One region of the Paenibacillus germinis genome, then DNA from elsewhere that is predicted to be linked to it. Evidence: a T-box and tRNA genes for the amino acid it is inferred to sense, from the RefSeq annotation. Region 1 holds a T-box; the other holds one or more tRNA genes.
What was found. The T-box of region 1 lies ahead of leuS (leucine--tRNA ligase). A T-box ahead of a tRNA ligase gene usually reads a tRNA of that ligase, here a tRNA-Leu.
Positions count from the first base shown of each region.

Region 2: it encodes a tRNA-Leu, which carries the amino acid that the T-box ahead of leuS (leucine--tRNA ligase) is inferred to sense. The anticodon was not compared.

Region 1 is NZ_WHOC01000019.1:723,245-730,280, reverse strand. Features, by position in the region: gene yqeK (bis(5'-nucleosyl)-tetraphosphatase (symmetrical) YqeK) at 1-491, shown strand, start outside; gene rsfS (ribosome silencing factor) at 510-857, shown strand; gene GC102_RS05705 (CvfB family protein) at 854-1,747, shown strand; gene GC102_RS05700 (class I SAM-dependent DNA methyltransferase) at 1,749-2,507, shown strand; T-box leader at 2,576-2,851, shown strand; gene leuS (leucine--tRNA ligase) at 2,939-5,407, shown strand; gene comER (late competence protein ComER) at 5,443-6,261, opposite strand; gene GC102_RS05685 (ComEA family DNA-binding protein) at 6,596-7,036, shown strand, end outside.
Region 2 is NZ_WHOC01000094.1:139,291-146,326, forward strand. Features, by position in the region: gene GC102_RS40945 (hypothetical protein) at 73-267, shown strand; tRNA gene GC102_RS19435 (tRNA-Leu) at 882-963, opposite strand; tRNA gene GC102_RS19440 (tRNA-Glu) at 982-1,053, opposite strand; gene corA (magnesium/cobalt transporter CorA) at 1,204-2,133, shown strand; gene GC102_RS40365 (methyl-accepting chemotaxis protein) at 2,195-3,937, opposite strand; tRNA gene GC102_RS19455 (tRNA-Ser) at 4,091-4,179, opposite strand; tRNA gene GC102_RS19460 (tRNA-Asn) at 4,187-4,262, opposite strand; gene GC102_RS19465 (SprT family protein) at 4,282-4,755, opposite strand; gene GC102_RS19470 (hydrolase/acyltransferase) at 4,870-5,223, shown strand; gene cmpA (cortex morphogenetic protein CmpA) at 5,394-5,558, shown strand; gene GC102_RS19480 (hypothetical protein) at 5,932-6,519, shown strand.

The DNA.
Region 1 (7,036 bases):
TGGAAACTAGCGTTACTTTAGCTAAACGCTTTGGTGGAGACCCAGTCAAAGCCGACCTTGCGGCCATTTTGCACGATTATTGCAAGTATTGGCCCGTTCAGGAGCAAGCTAAGATTATCCGCGAGAATGGATTGCCCCAAGACTTACTGGACTATGATAAGGAGCTGTGGCACTCCCATGCTGGAGCTTATATCGCTAAGGAGCAATTTGGCATCCATGATGAGGAGATACTAGATGCAATTCGGTATCACACCTCCGGTCGTGTTCAGATGACATTAATGGACAAAATCGTATGCTTAGCGGATTATATGGAGCCTGGACGTGATTTTCCAAGTGTTGATCTCATTCGCGAACTCGCTGAGCGAAGCCTAGAGAAGGCGCTAGTCGCCGGTTTTGATTCTACGATTAGCTTTTTAATTACCAAAGGCAAACGGATTTATCCGCTTACTATTTTGACTCGGAACGATTTGATTACACAAATAAACACATGAACCTTGGAGGATGATTGAATGAGTAAAAACCCAGAAGAAGTTTTGGCTTTTGTTGTTGAGGCTGCTGAAGATAAAAAAGCGGCAGATGTTGTAACCCTGAACTTGAAAGGCGTATCCCTAATCGCCGACTATTTCGTTATTTGTCACGGGAATTCAGAAACGCAAGTGCAAGCAATTGCCGGCGAAGCTAGAAAAAAAGCACATGAGCATGGCGTTAATATCAGAGGCTACGAAGGTATTGATACAGCAAGATGGGTTCTGCTTGATCTAGGGGATGTTGTTCTTCATGTCTTCCACCGCGATGATCGTGAATATTATAATATCGAAAGACTTTGGTCCGATGCCAAAGTTGTGGAGCGCGTATGAGAATGGAAGCAGGATCCCTTGTTACCCTAGAGGTAGCGAGGGAGGTTCCTCCTAACGGTTATTTCCTTACTGACGGCCAGCAGGATGTTCTTCTGCCTTATGCAGAAATCGTAGGTAAAATACAACCTGGAGAGCATGTTGAAGCTTTCTTGTTCCACGATACGCAGGATCGATTGATGGCTACAATGAAGCGTCCGCTTCTTCTCATGGGCGAAGTAGGACTTCTGGAAGTTGTAGATATACACCCTAGATTTGGATATTTTCTGGAAATGGGACTGGGTCGCAACTTATTACTTCCTTACCGACATGTACCAGAGCTCGAGGAGCTGCGACCTCAAGTTGGAGATAAGGTATTTGCCACATTAGCTCACGATCGGCAAGGACGTTTAATCGCTAAGCTGGCTCTGGAAGAGGACCTAGCTCCTCTTTGCGTTCGTGCACCCTCGAGTTGGAGTAATCAGTGGGTCAAAGCACGTGTTTACAGACCGCTGCAAATTGGTACCTTTGTTATTTGTGAAGCCGGAGTTCTTGGCTATGGTGTTATTGGACTTATTGCTGCTCCGGAACGAACTCGCTTGCTGCGTGTAGGTGAGTTAATTGAAGTACGGGTCGCATTCGTTCGTGAAGAGGACGGACGGGTCAATCTGTCGATGCGGCTCCCGAAGGAAAAAGGGCGCGATGAAGATGCAGAGGCCATTTTGAGTGTCCTCCAAGAACGACCAGGGAATGCGATGCCATTTTCGGATAAAACGTCAGCAGATGTCATCAAGGATCGGTTTGGCCTAAGCAAAGCAGCTTTCAAACGCGCATTAGGCAAGCTTATGAAGGACGGGCTCATTTATCAGGAAGATGATTGGACCTATCTGAAGCAAGAGGAGACTCAAGGCTAACATGAGTTACGAAAAATTCGCGTACACCTATGATCGCTTGATGAATAGCATGCCATATGAAGATTGGCTTCGTTTCGTTAAAGAAAGCTTCGATCGATTTGGCATGAAACCATCTACGATTGTTGATCTGGGCTGTGGTACTGGGAATTTAACGATTCCTTTAGCCGTGGAAGGTTACCAGCTGACGGGTATTGATTTATCTGAAGACATGCTAGCAGTCGCTGAGCAAAAAACGGGAAAGTACAAAAGTCAACTGCGCGGCGGCGCCATTCATTGGGTACAACAGGATCTGCGTGAATGGGACCTCGGTGAACAAGTGGATGTGGCGCTTTCGATCTGTGATAGTCTCAACTATTTGCTAGAGGAAGAAGATATCGTTGATGCTTTTCGTCAAACCTTCAAGGGGCTTAAGCCTGGCGGTCTTTTTCTCTTCGATGTGCATACTCCTGAGCAGTTGTTCGCTTATGCAGACTCTCAGCCCTTTTTCCTGAATGAAGACGATGTTGCTTACATATGGACAAGCGAGTTGGATGATGAAAGAGTGCAGATTGAGCACGAGTTGACCATATTTGTCAAAGATAGCGGAAAGGATACTTTCCGACGCATCGATGAAACTCATCTGCAAAGGGCATATTCTTTACAATGGCTTAAGGAAATGCTGCTTGCAGTCGGTTTCACTGAGGTGCATATGGCTGCAGACTTTACTTGGGAGCAACCTACCTCTATGACGGAGCGAGCTTTCTTTATTGCAAAGAAATAACGGCAGTGAGGTTCTTTGCGGCTTGACAGTGCAGCATTATTTTACATATAATCAAAGCTAATTAGATGATTAAAGCTTAGAAGAGGAATAGTAACTTGTACAGCATCTTTCAGAGAGCCGGATGTAGGGTGGAAGCCGGTAGATGTCAGTCTTGTGAACTCGCCTTGGAGCTAGAAGGTGAATCACCATGGAAACCGGAGAGACTTTGAGCTACGCTCAAATATCCCTATATATGGTGCTAGCTGGATCGTCTCACCCGCGTTAAGGGGCAGAGTGAACACAGGCAAAGAATGTCTTGTGTTAACTAGGGTGGTACCACGGGAATCTAACCTCTCGTCCCTAGCGATATCCGCTAGCGATGAGGGGTTTTTTGGCGCTTACAGCGCTTTGAATCATGATGAGGATGGCTGTATACAGGGAGGATTTTGCACATGACACAGGAAACTAAAGAAACCAAAGAAACAAAAGAGCAGCAAGGCTATAATCCACAAGCCATTGAGCCGAAATGGCAGGCTTATTGGGATGAGAAGAAAACGTTTAAGGTGCTTGAGAATTCGGATAAGCCGAAGTTTTATGCGCTGGATATGTTCCCGTACCCATCTGGAGCTGGTCTGCATGTAGGACATCCGGAAGGCTATACTGCAACTGATATCGTTTCACGTTTCAAACGGATGAGAGGCTTTAACGTTCTTCATCCGATGGGATGGGACGCTTTCGGACTTCCTGCTGAACAGTACGCACTGGATACGGGAAATGATCCGCGAGAATTCACTAAGAAGAATATTGATACATTCCGTCGTCAAATTAAATCACTAGGCTTCTCGTACGATTGGGATCGTGAAATCAGTACAACAGATCCTGAGTATTACAAATGGACACAATGGATTTTCATCCAGCTGTACAATAAAGGGCTCGCTTATGTGGATGAAGTGCCCGTAAACTGGTGTCCAGCGCTGGGAACAGTACTAGCTAATGAAGAAGTAATTGATGGTCTGAGCGAGCGCGGTAACCATCCCGTTATTCGTAAGCCGATGCGTCAATGGATTCTGAAAATTACCGAGTACGCTGAACGTCTACTTGAAGATCTTGAGGAGCTGGATTGGTCCGAAAGCATCAAAGATATGCAGCGCAACTGGATTGGTAAATCAACAGGGGCAGAAGTCCAATTTACCATTGATGGACACGATGAGAAGAGTCTGACGGTTTTCACTACTCGTCCAGATACATTGTTTGGCGCTACGTACTGCGTTCTGGCACCTGAGCATGAGCTTGTAGAGCAAATTACAACGAAAAATCAAGCTGCTGCCATCAAGGAATACCAAGAAAAGGCTTCCCGCAAAAGCGATCTCGAGCGTACGGATCTGGCAAAAGACAAGACAGGTGTTTTCACAGGGGCGTATGCTGTCAATCCGGTTAATGGCGTGAAAGTGCCAATTTGGATTGCTGACTACGTGCTTGGCGGTTACGGTACGGGTGCAATCATGGCTGTTCCAGGACACGATCAACGTGACTGGGAGTTTGCTAAACAGTTTGATTTGCCGATTATCGAAGTCGTGCAAGGTGGAGATGTTGAGAAGGAAGCTTACGCAGGGGATGGCGAACACGTCAATTCCGGTCCTATTAATGGCATGAACATCGAACAAGGGATCAGCCATATGATCGCTTGGCTTACGGAGAATGGCAAGGGCCGCGGCAAAGTAACGTACCGTTTGAGAGATTGGCTCTTCAGCCGTCAAAGATATTGGGGAGAGCCGATTCCAATTCTTCATCTTGAAGATGGCACGATGAAGCCTGTTCCCGTGGATCAACTGCCACTCTTGCTTCCACAAGTCGATGAAATTAAACCATCAGGTACAGGTGAATCACCACTTGCGAACGTATCCGAATGGGTAAACACGATTGATCCGGAAACCGGCATGAAAGCTCGCCGTGAAACGAATACCATGCCACAATGGGCAGGTAGTTGCTGGTACTATCTACGTTTTATCGATCCGCGTAATGATAAAGAGTTTTGTTCGCATGAGCTTCAGCAGCAATGGCTGCCAGTAGATCTTTACATCGGTGGAGCGGAACATGCTGTTCTTCACTTGCTGTATGCGCGTTTCTGGCATAAGGTGCTTTATGATCTTGGTTTTGTTCATACCAAAGAGCCTTTCCATAAGCTTGTAAACCAAGGGATGATTCTTGGCGAGAACATGGAGAAAATGAGTAAATCTCGCGGTAACGTTGTAAATCCGGATGATATCGTTAGCGATCAAGGGGCCGACACACTGCGTATTTACGAAATGTTCATGGGACCACTTGAAGCGACCAAACCTTGGAATACAACGGGTGTGGATGGAATCTATCGTTACTTGAATCGTGTGTGGAGGCTGTTTGTTGACGAGAATGGTCAAATAAATACTAAAATCAGCGCCGACGAAACATTGGGCAGTGATGCGTTTAAACGTACTTGGCACCGGACGATCAAAAAAATAACCGAGGATTTCGAAGCCCTTAGGTTTAATACAGCGATCAGTCAAATGATGATTTTCGTTAACGAAGCCTATAAAACAGAGCGTTTACCGCTTGAAGCGATGAAAAATTTCGTTCAGATGTTATCTCCAATTGCGCCGCATTTGGCTGAAGAACTTTGGGAGAAGCTCGGCGGAACAGAATCAATTACCTATCAGCCGTGGCCAACCTACGATGAAGCGTGGACAGTCGACAACGAAATTGAGATTGTTGTACAGGTCAATGGTAAAATTGTTGATCGTGTGCTGATTTCCAAGGATACAGATGAAGCAGCGATGGAGAAAATCGCATTTGACCTCGATAAAGTCAAAGAAGCGACCGCCGGAAAGGCCGTTCGCAAATTGATTGTTGTAAAAGGTAAATTAGTAAATATTGTCGTAGGATAGCAAGGGAAGTTGGCAATTTGGGAAGGCTACTGCTTCTAAGTAAACAGCAGCTCTGCCTTCTCAATGTCTTCTTCATATTTGGCATGTGTAGCACAAATGACCCGTGAGAATATTCCCGCAAGCTCGTCGTCCAAAATACGTAATCCTTCCGCTGTTATTCCGCCGGGAACAGATACGCGTTTTTGCAGGGTAGCAGGGTTGAATCCTCCGGTCGTAAGCAGCTTTCCTGTGCCTAGCGTCATTTCACTTGCAAGTAAGGTAGCTTCCTCAATTGAAATACCAGTTGCCTCAACAGCTGCATCAATAAAAGATTGCAGGAATTTGGCTAAAAAAGCGGGACCGCAGCTGGATATGTCGGAAGAGATCCGCGTATAATTTTCGGATACACGAATTGGTGAGGAAATATGCGCAAATAGGTTCTCAAGCCATTCTTTGTCCTCAGGCTGCATTCGATTCCCATGAATACATAGTGTAGCACCACTTAACACGTAGTTCGTGATACTTGGAATAATTTTACTGATTTTAGCCGGCAGAAGACCTTCCAAATGTTTGAGCAGGACAGGGCTTGTAATGGACACGATGAGTTGAGAGGGAAGCACGTCCTCTTTGATTTCATCAATAACATTCTTAAATTCAGACGGCTTCACACATAGAAAGATGAGATCGCTCCCCAGTACGACTTCTCTATTCGACCCGGCAACATGAAGTCCAGGATATGTCTCCGCTAGCAGCTCAACTTTACGAATTGTTCGATTTCCCGCAATAATTTGCTCCGGATTGAAAGCTCCAGAATGAATGAATGCTTCAATCAGAATACTTCCCATACTCCCAGTACCGATGAATCCTGCTTTCATCCAGTAATCCCTCCCGAAAAAATCAGTCACTTTCTTTCATAGTTTATTGAACGGGGTCAGTTATAAATGCCATTCAGATGCTTTTTCATGTATATGTTCATATGTCAGCAATTATGTTTGGAAAGCTTATTCTAAAGCTAAGGCTTACGAAGTTAGTTTTGCTAAAGCAAAGCTCTAAAGTTTATGCTTACGAAGTTAGTTTTGCTAAGGCAAAACTTTTAGGAGGGAATTCGTGGATTTTTTTGGTTACAAAAGAGGAAGGATACTGCTCGTGATGGCAGTGATCTGTTTATTTGCTTTTGTCGTATGGCCTTTCCTTCGTGGAGGCAGATCTATGATACAGACAGATTTTATGCCTCTGAACACTCAGATGCAGGCTATGATTTCAAAAAGTGGAGAGGAGGAGCCGGTACCTGAAGCGAAACTAACAAGAAAATTAGATTCGAAAACTAATTTAGACGCAGAACCAAAGGCAACAATCCCTGGATCAACACAAATACCTGCATCTGCACCGATTTCAACAGCAATTCCTGCGCCTACTATTGTACCTACTGAAAAACCGGAAGCTAGTTTGTCAGCAGCGCAGTCTTCAGGTCGATTGGATCTTAACTCCGCTACGCTCGAGCAGTTAGATGAGATACCGGGTATTGGAGAGAGCAAGGCAAAGGCTATAATGGACTATCGATTGAAGAAGGGGCGATTTAGCCGGATTGAAGAGCTGATAGAGGTGAAGGGCATTGGGGAGAAAATGCTTGAGAAGTTGAAAGCATTTCTT
Region 2 (7,036 bases), on a different contig from region 1:
CTATTTAAACCCTAAGTCCTCCAAAACTGTTTGCTTTCCGCAAGCCAAAGTCCCCCCAAAGTAACATATTTTTTGAACAGTACACAGGAAGGAAAAGCCGCGGCTAGGCTGAAGGAAGGCTTTACTGAGGGAAGGCCTAAGTCTTACACGGAGAAGCAACTGAACCACGCTGTAGGACTGTTAGGTGACAATTCTTATAATAAAGTAGCTGCCATGACAGGGATTAGCAAGTCTACCCTTATCCGTGAGGTCAAAAGACGGAAATAGCGTTAATAATAGTACAAATTAGCCTGACGGTTATCCCGTCGGGCTAATTTGTACTTTTGGATATTTCAACAAAGACTACACACTTTAAAGTGGAAGATACCTGTTAATTTGAATAACATTGACTGTTAACGCGCAAAAAAGCCGCCTTTTATGACGGCAACGTAAATTATGGATTAGCTTTAAACAAAGGCAATGTCGCTACTTCAAAGGTAGCTAAAGAGTTAAGTCTGGCCACTTCCTCAATAACCGTAAAAGGCTATCTATTATGCTTAAGCTTTTAATGCTGTTTTGTATTGTAAAGCCTCTAATGAAAACCGCAAAGGACATTCACCTAACCTATTCGCAATACTGAAAAGATGCAATAAGACACCTTCCCTTTATTTTATTTCAAGATTAATTATAGGGTTACAGCGGATACCCTTTATTGTTAGAACCGCAAAAAGTACAAATTTCACCGACGTATTTAAACTTCTTGCAACTCGGGTTCGAACAAATCTCGGCTCAACAGTTCGTCAACAAGGTTAATTTATGAAGCTGTACTACTGCATTCTTTTCATCTGTTATAAAACAAAAAACCCTTAACTAGTAAGGGTTTCATGCTTGTAAAGCTGGGATGCGGTCGGAGGGATTTGAACCCTCACGCCTTGTGAGCGCCACCCCCTCAAGATGGTGTGTCTGCCGTTCCACCACGACCGCGAGGTATAAAAGTAAGAATGACCCGTAGGGGACTCGAACCCCTGTTACCTCCGTGAAAGGGAGGTGTCTTAACCACTTGACCAACGGGCCACGAATGTCTGTAAGCCTTTGCAGCCCATTTTGACGACATTTGTAATTATAATAGATTCTGTCGCAGTTGACAAGCACAAAATCTGGAATGCTGATGGGCAAATATGGTATGCTGAGTCCAATTCAAAATACTCGAGGTGCTTGTCTTTCATGCTAATTTATGAATCTACCCATGGAACGGTTCATGAGGAAACGGTACGCGTTCCCGGTCCGAACGAAGTAGCTTGGGTGAGAATGGAGAACCCCTCTCCTGACGATGTCAAACATGTCTTAGGCGACTTATACAAGTGCCACCCTCTACTCGTTGAGGATGCGATTAAGCTGAACCAACGACCGAAGATGGATACGTATAAGAATCATATTTTTCTAACCTTCTTTGCGATATCCGAGCAGCTTGAGCCGCAGGAAATAGGGATCGTGGTCGGATCAAATTTTGTGATTACCGTATACAAGGACAACCTCCCCTTCATAGATCAACTTTACCATGCCTGCCAAGAAGTCGAAGATCGATTACGTCATCCAGGAGCCATTCTTCATGCGATACTCGATCGTTGTGTCGATGATTATTCTGTCGTTGCGGATCATTTTGATGATCGCCTGAATAGCATGGAACAGGCCGTGTATCGAAACCCTAGGATTCGCATTGCACAGGATATTTTCCAACTTAAACGGAGTATGCATCAGCTGCGCCGCGTCATTGTGGAGGAACGAATTATCCTTTCCGCTATCGCCCACCACTCCTTCCCCTATACACGTGAAGAAGATGATGTCTATTTCTTGGATATCATGGACCACATCTCAAGAGTCGTGGATTCTTTGGACATTTTCCGGGAATCACTAACCGGTCTTCTCGAGCTCCAAATGAGCATGAAGTCCGATCGGATGAATGAAATCATGAAGACATTAACGATCTTTAGCACGATCTTTCTTCCTCTGACTTTTATCGTCGGACTGTATGGTATGAATTTCAAATATATTCCCGAACTGAGTTGGGATTATGGCTATCTGTATGTCTGGATTCTCATGGTCATCTTAAGCTGTGTGATGTGGTATTACTTTAAACGTAAACATTGGTTTTAACGAAAAAAAGGCACTCCACCGTGATCCACCAATCACAGGGGTGCCTTTTTACTATTAGCAGCTACTTTATTTTAAAGTAAGAAACAGATTCATTTAACGTATTTACTACGGATCTAAGCTGTTCGGAGGCAGCCGCTATATTCTGCATCATCGCTAACTGCTCCTCAGTGGCAGCAGCAACCCCTTGGGATTTGTTCAAAATATGCGTTGAACTCGTTGCCGATTGATCCATTGTCGCGGAAATCTCCTCGGAGCTTGCCGACATTTGCTGGGTAATCGCCGAAGTCTCATGAATTTGAGTCACAATGTGTGTCACCGATTGCATGATGGTATGGAAGCTTTGGTTCACTTCCTGCATCATGCTCGACCCCGCACTAGCTTCCTGCTTGGTTGCATTCATGGAATTAGAAACACTGGCGATCTCGACTCTCGTCTCATGAATCAACTGATTAATTCCCTCTGCTGACTCGATAGATTGCGAGGCAAGCTTACGAATTTCATTCGCAACAACGTTAAACCCTTTGCCGTGCTCACCCGCTCTAGCTGCCTCGATGGAAGCATTCAGTGACAACAGATTGGTTTGGTTCGCAAATGTTGTAATGCTCGATGCAATAAGACCAATCTCATCGGATTTACGTGTTAAGGATTGCACGGTTTGTGAGAGCTGCTCGACCGATTTCAGCATGTTCACAATTTGCTGCTGCAGCTTTCCAAGCAAGTCATTGCCAAGTTCGGCATGACGAGAAGTTAGGGAGGAGTGCTCTGCCATAACGCCTGAATTTTCAGCCACTCTCTGAATCCCAATGGCCATTTCCTCAATCGCTCGGCTAGTCTCTTCACTGCTTCTTGCCTGCACTTCGACGTCCTGCGTCATTTCTTGAATACTGGTAGCGACATGCTCAGAGGCCGTTGCCGATTCCTTGGAACTATCCGAAAGCTCGACCGAAGCGTCGTGCACGAACTGCGTATTGTGGGCGATCGTACCGATCAACCCTTTAATTTTCGAAACCATAATATCTACCGATTCTGTGATTTTCCCTAGTTCGCACTTGGTATACTTGACCTGAGGCTCATGACGAAGATCTCCTGCCGCTACTTGGCCGGTAACTTTCACGATGTTTTTGACCGTTTTCATTATTTTACTAATAACCATCCATCCTGCTGACATGAGCAAAATGATAATAATAGCGACAGATAGGTAGATCGTTTTTGCCGTTTTATCATTTTGAGCCTCAATCTCTTCAATACTTGATTTCGCATAGGCATCCAAAATTTCACCGATTTGATTCATGCCCTCGCGGCCTTTTTCGAAAGTTGCTAGTAATTTAGCGTCATTAATAATCCCTTTTCCAGTACTTGAGGACTGAACAACGGCATTCGCTTCTTTCGCCCATTGGTCAAATGACGTATGAAAGCCCGCTATGTTCTGCTCAATGGTTAGCTTCGTCTCTGTATGCGCTGTTTGTAACAGCTGTTTAGCATTCATAATATCAGCCGCTTGTCCAACCCTTGTATTCGTTTGATCGATATTGTCTTTTAAAGCTTTAAGCTGCTTCGTCTTCTCTTCCGCAGTTAACGTTCCCGAAACCAACAGCTGGTAAGCCGTTAACGCCTGATACATATCACGATCGGCATTCAAGATAAGCGAAGTGCTTTTATTCGTGGTTTCATAAAGGGATGAAGCCAATACTTTCGTATTGGACTTACTTTGCTGCAGTAAAAACACACTTGTGCCTAGATACAGCATGGAAGGAACTAATAGCAATAAGAGGAGTCGTACACGAATAGATAATAATTTTGCCACAAAATTTGCCCCCGTCATTGATCTATTTTTGATCACTATATCGGAAAATCGTTTAAAAGATGTTAGAAAACTGTTAAAAATGCATGTATTTAGCTAACAAAAAAAGCCCAACGGCATGAACGCCATTGAGCTTAATTCCAGCTAATTCTGATACGGAGAGAGAGGGATTCGAACCCTCGCACCGCTTACGCAGTCTAACCCCTTAGCAGAGGGTCCCCTTATAGCCACTTGGGTATCTCTCCAAAGATATGGCTCCCCGAACAGGACTCGAACCTGTGACAACTCGATTAACAGTCGAGTGCTCTACCAACTGAGCTATCAGGGAATGAACAAGTATTATTTTATTATGAAGGCGCTGGTAAGTCAAGTGTATACGATTTCAATTTCCCCTTACATTTTCCACATGCATATTTCCGTACATCCATTTTGCGCTTGCGGTAGTATTCGGTTTTGCAATTGACGCATTCCAACCTGTATTTATAGGACTGTTTCTGGGAAGTCCGCGGCAGCGAACGGCAGAACCGGGTACCTCCGACTTGCGCCAGCAAGGTTTTGAAATCATTGTCGCGATGCTGGTAGCCACGCTTTAATATATGCAAATGATAATGACAAAGTTCGTGCTTAATGATCTTCTCAATCTCATCTCGTCCAAATGTCTCCCACTGCATCCAACTGATTTCGATATCATGGGATTTGGTAAAATAGCGCCCGCCCGTCGACCTTAATCTCCGGTTAAACCGTGCCTGATGTACAAAAGGCCTCCCAAACGATGCCATAGAGATCTGCTCGATCCATTGCTGCAGCTCCCGATCCTCCATCCCCATTCGCTCCTTTGACAAGTTCTCACTTGAATTTGTACCGTATGTACGGCTATACTGTCAAGTAGAAAAGAAGATCGAAAGCTTCCTAAAGAAAGGATTTGAACAACCCTTATGCCGCAAATGCGATATGTCATTCTTAAGCTCGAACAACAATTAGAATTCGTTGAAATGCCATCTTCCTACTCTTATCAATTGACAGCTCTGAATCAAAGATTGCACAAAGAATTAGAGAAATTGACCGCTGACTCTGTCCCTCAGCTTCCACGGGTTATTGCAGAATGCGATGACTTGGAATTGATCGGCACAGCGCACACCCTAATTCAAGGTTTAGATTACATTAATCGTTTGGAAAAGACCTTCGCTGGCATCCAGGAAAAGTCTTATCCGCTTATTTCCTTATTAACTGAAATTCGCGCGCTTCAAGCCCAACTGGAACAGTGGTATGAAGAGGAATTTGAGGGTTAATTTTTAAGAGTGCTATCAAAAAACATAAAGCAAAAAGTAAGGCAACGCAAAGAGCAAGGCAAAGCAAAAAGTAAAACAAACCCAAAAAGTAACGCAAATCAAAAGGACCTGCACCCATTTAAGCAATCCTTCATATGCTATTATTACATGGCGAAGAAGGGGATGGGCATATGCCGCAATGGCTCTGTAATCAATTAATGCGGGCCTTCCAGAACAAAAACCGCAGACAAATCCGATTGCTGAATGATAGCTGGTACTTTTACCGCACCCGCCGCTCACAAGAGGAGTGGCCTGATACCCAATCGACGGACGGACCGGGCAAGCGTAAATTTTGATAAAAGAGCTAGTACTTGCGCGGAGCGGGTGCTGGCTTTTTTGCCATGCTGATTTACATGCTGATTCCAGAGTAAAGTTTTACATGCGGAGACAAGTGAATTCAAACCAATGCAACTTGCTCCTTGCAGAGAAAAGTGAATTCAAACCACAGCAACTTACTACTTGCAGGGAAAAGTGAATTCAAACCACAGCAACTTACTACTTGCAGGGAAAAGTAAACATTTGTTAAAAAAAGGTTGCATATTTGAAATGTGCCCTCTATACTGTAAATAAATGTAATAGATTATCGGAGTGAAGCACACTCGATCTTGCAGAATTTCTGCGGTTCGGGTGTGCTTTTTTTTCGTACATAAAAAAGGGGAGTCGATTATTATGCCACGTAAAACAAGAGGTTGGCTAAGAAAAATGCGTGAACTTGGATTGGGGCGTCACGGGTTTGGTGGTTGGATGAGTGGTTCTGAATGGATGGTTCAGCGGGGGAATTTAAGAGAGATGGAGGTAGTTCAAGATAGGCGGAGCAGGAACAATGCAGTTCTTGAGCAATTGGGATTAGTGAAGGGCAGAAAGGCTGTTCATGAGCAAGCAGGATTAGTACAAGGCAAGAACAATAATGTTCAACAACAACTGGAATTTGTGCAAGGCAAGATGAGTGTAGTTCAGAAAGATAATGTTTATCCGTTATTACCGAGAAAGGCTGCTGCTAAAATACCGCCTCTCTCACCTATCGCCATCTTAGAAGCTGACAAGTGGGTGTTGCGGAAGCTTCTAGTCATCCAAATAGCCAAGCGTCACAGTGGCAAAGTTCGACTGCAGGACGTCGCTGCCGAATGCAATGTAAATATTCGTATCGCTGCGGAATGGTTGAAACGACTATCCCTGGAGGGGATGCTATCTCTTGTCGCTGGTCAGCGGAATGTAATGATTTACTCTTTGAATGATGTGGGGCGCGTTAATAAATAAACTCTTTAACCTCCCATGCTGGGGAGTATTGAGGATACTTGTTGGAGAGGATGATGTCGGGTAAGTGATGGAGATGAGTAACTTAAGGAAGGATGATGTGGAGATTGGTTGATGACGTAACGCCTCTTGGATGGGTGTACGAGTAACTTAAGGAAGGATGATGTGGAGATTCGCTGATGGCGGTAACGCCTCTTGGTTGGGCGTACGAGTAACTTAAGGAAGGATGATGTGGAGATTCGCTGATGGCGGTAATGCCTCTTAGTTGGGCGTACGAGTAACTTAAGACTCTAACACTCTAACACTCTCCCGCCTTCGTTCCCAAATAGGAGTCCCTAAAGACTGTTATTTGAGCAATTTCGACCAAAAATATTGAAATAGAAGTCTCTACAGGCTCTTATTTGTAAATTTCATTACTAATATTCTTATTTTTATCAGAATAAGGGTCCCTAGGAGCTTCTATTTACCGAATATGCAATAAACCAAGAAGAATAGCAGCCTTTGGAGGCTCTAATCGGAC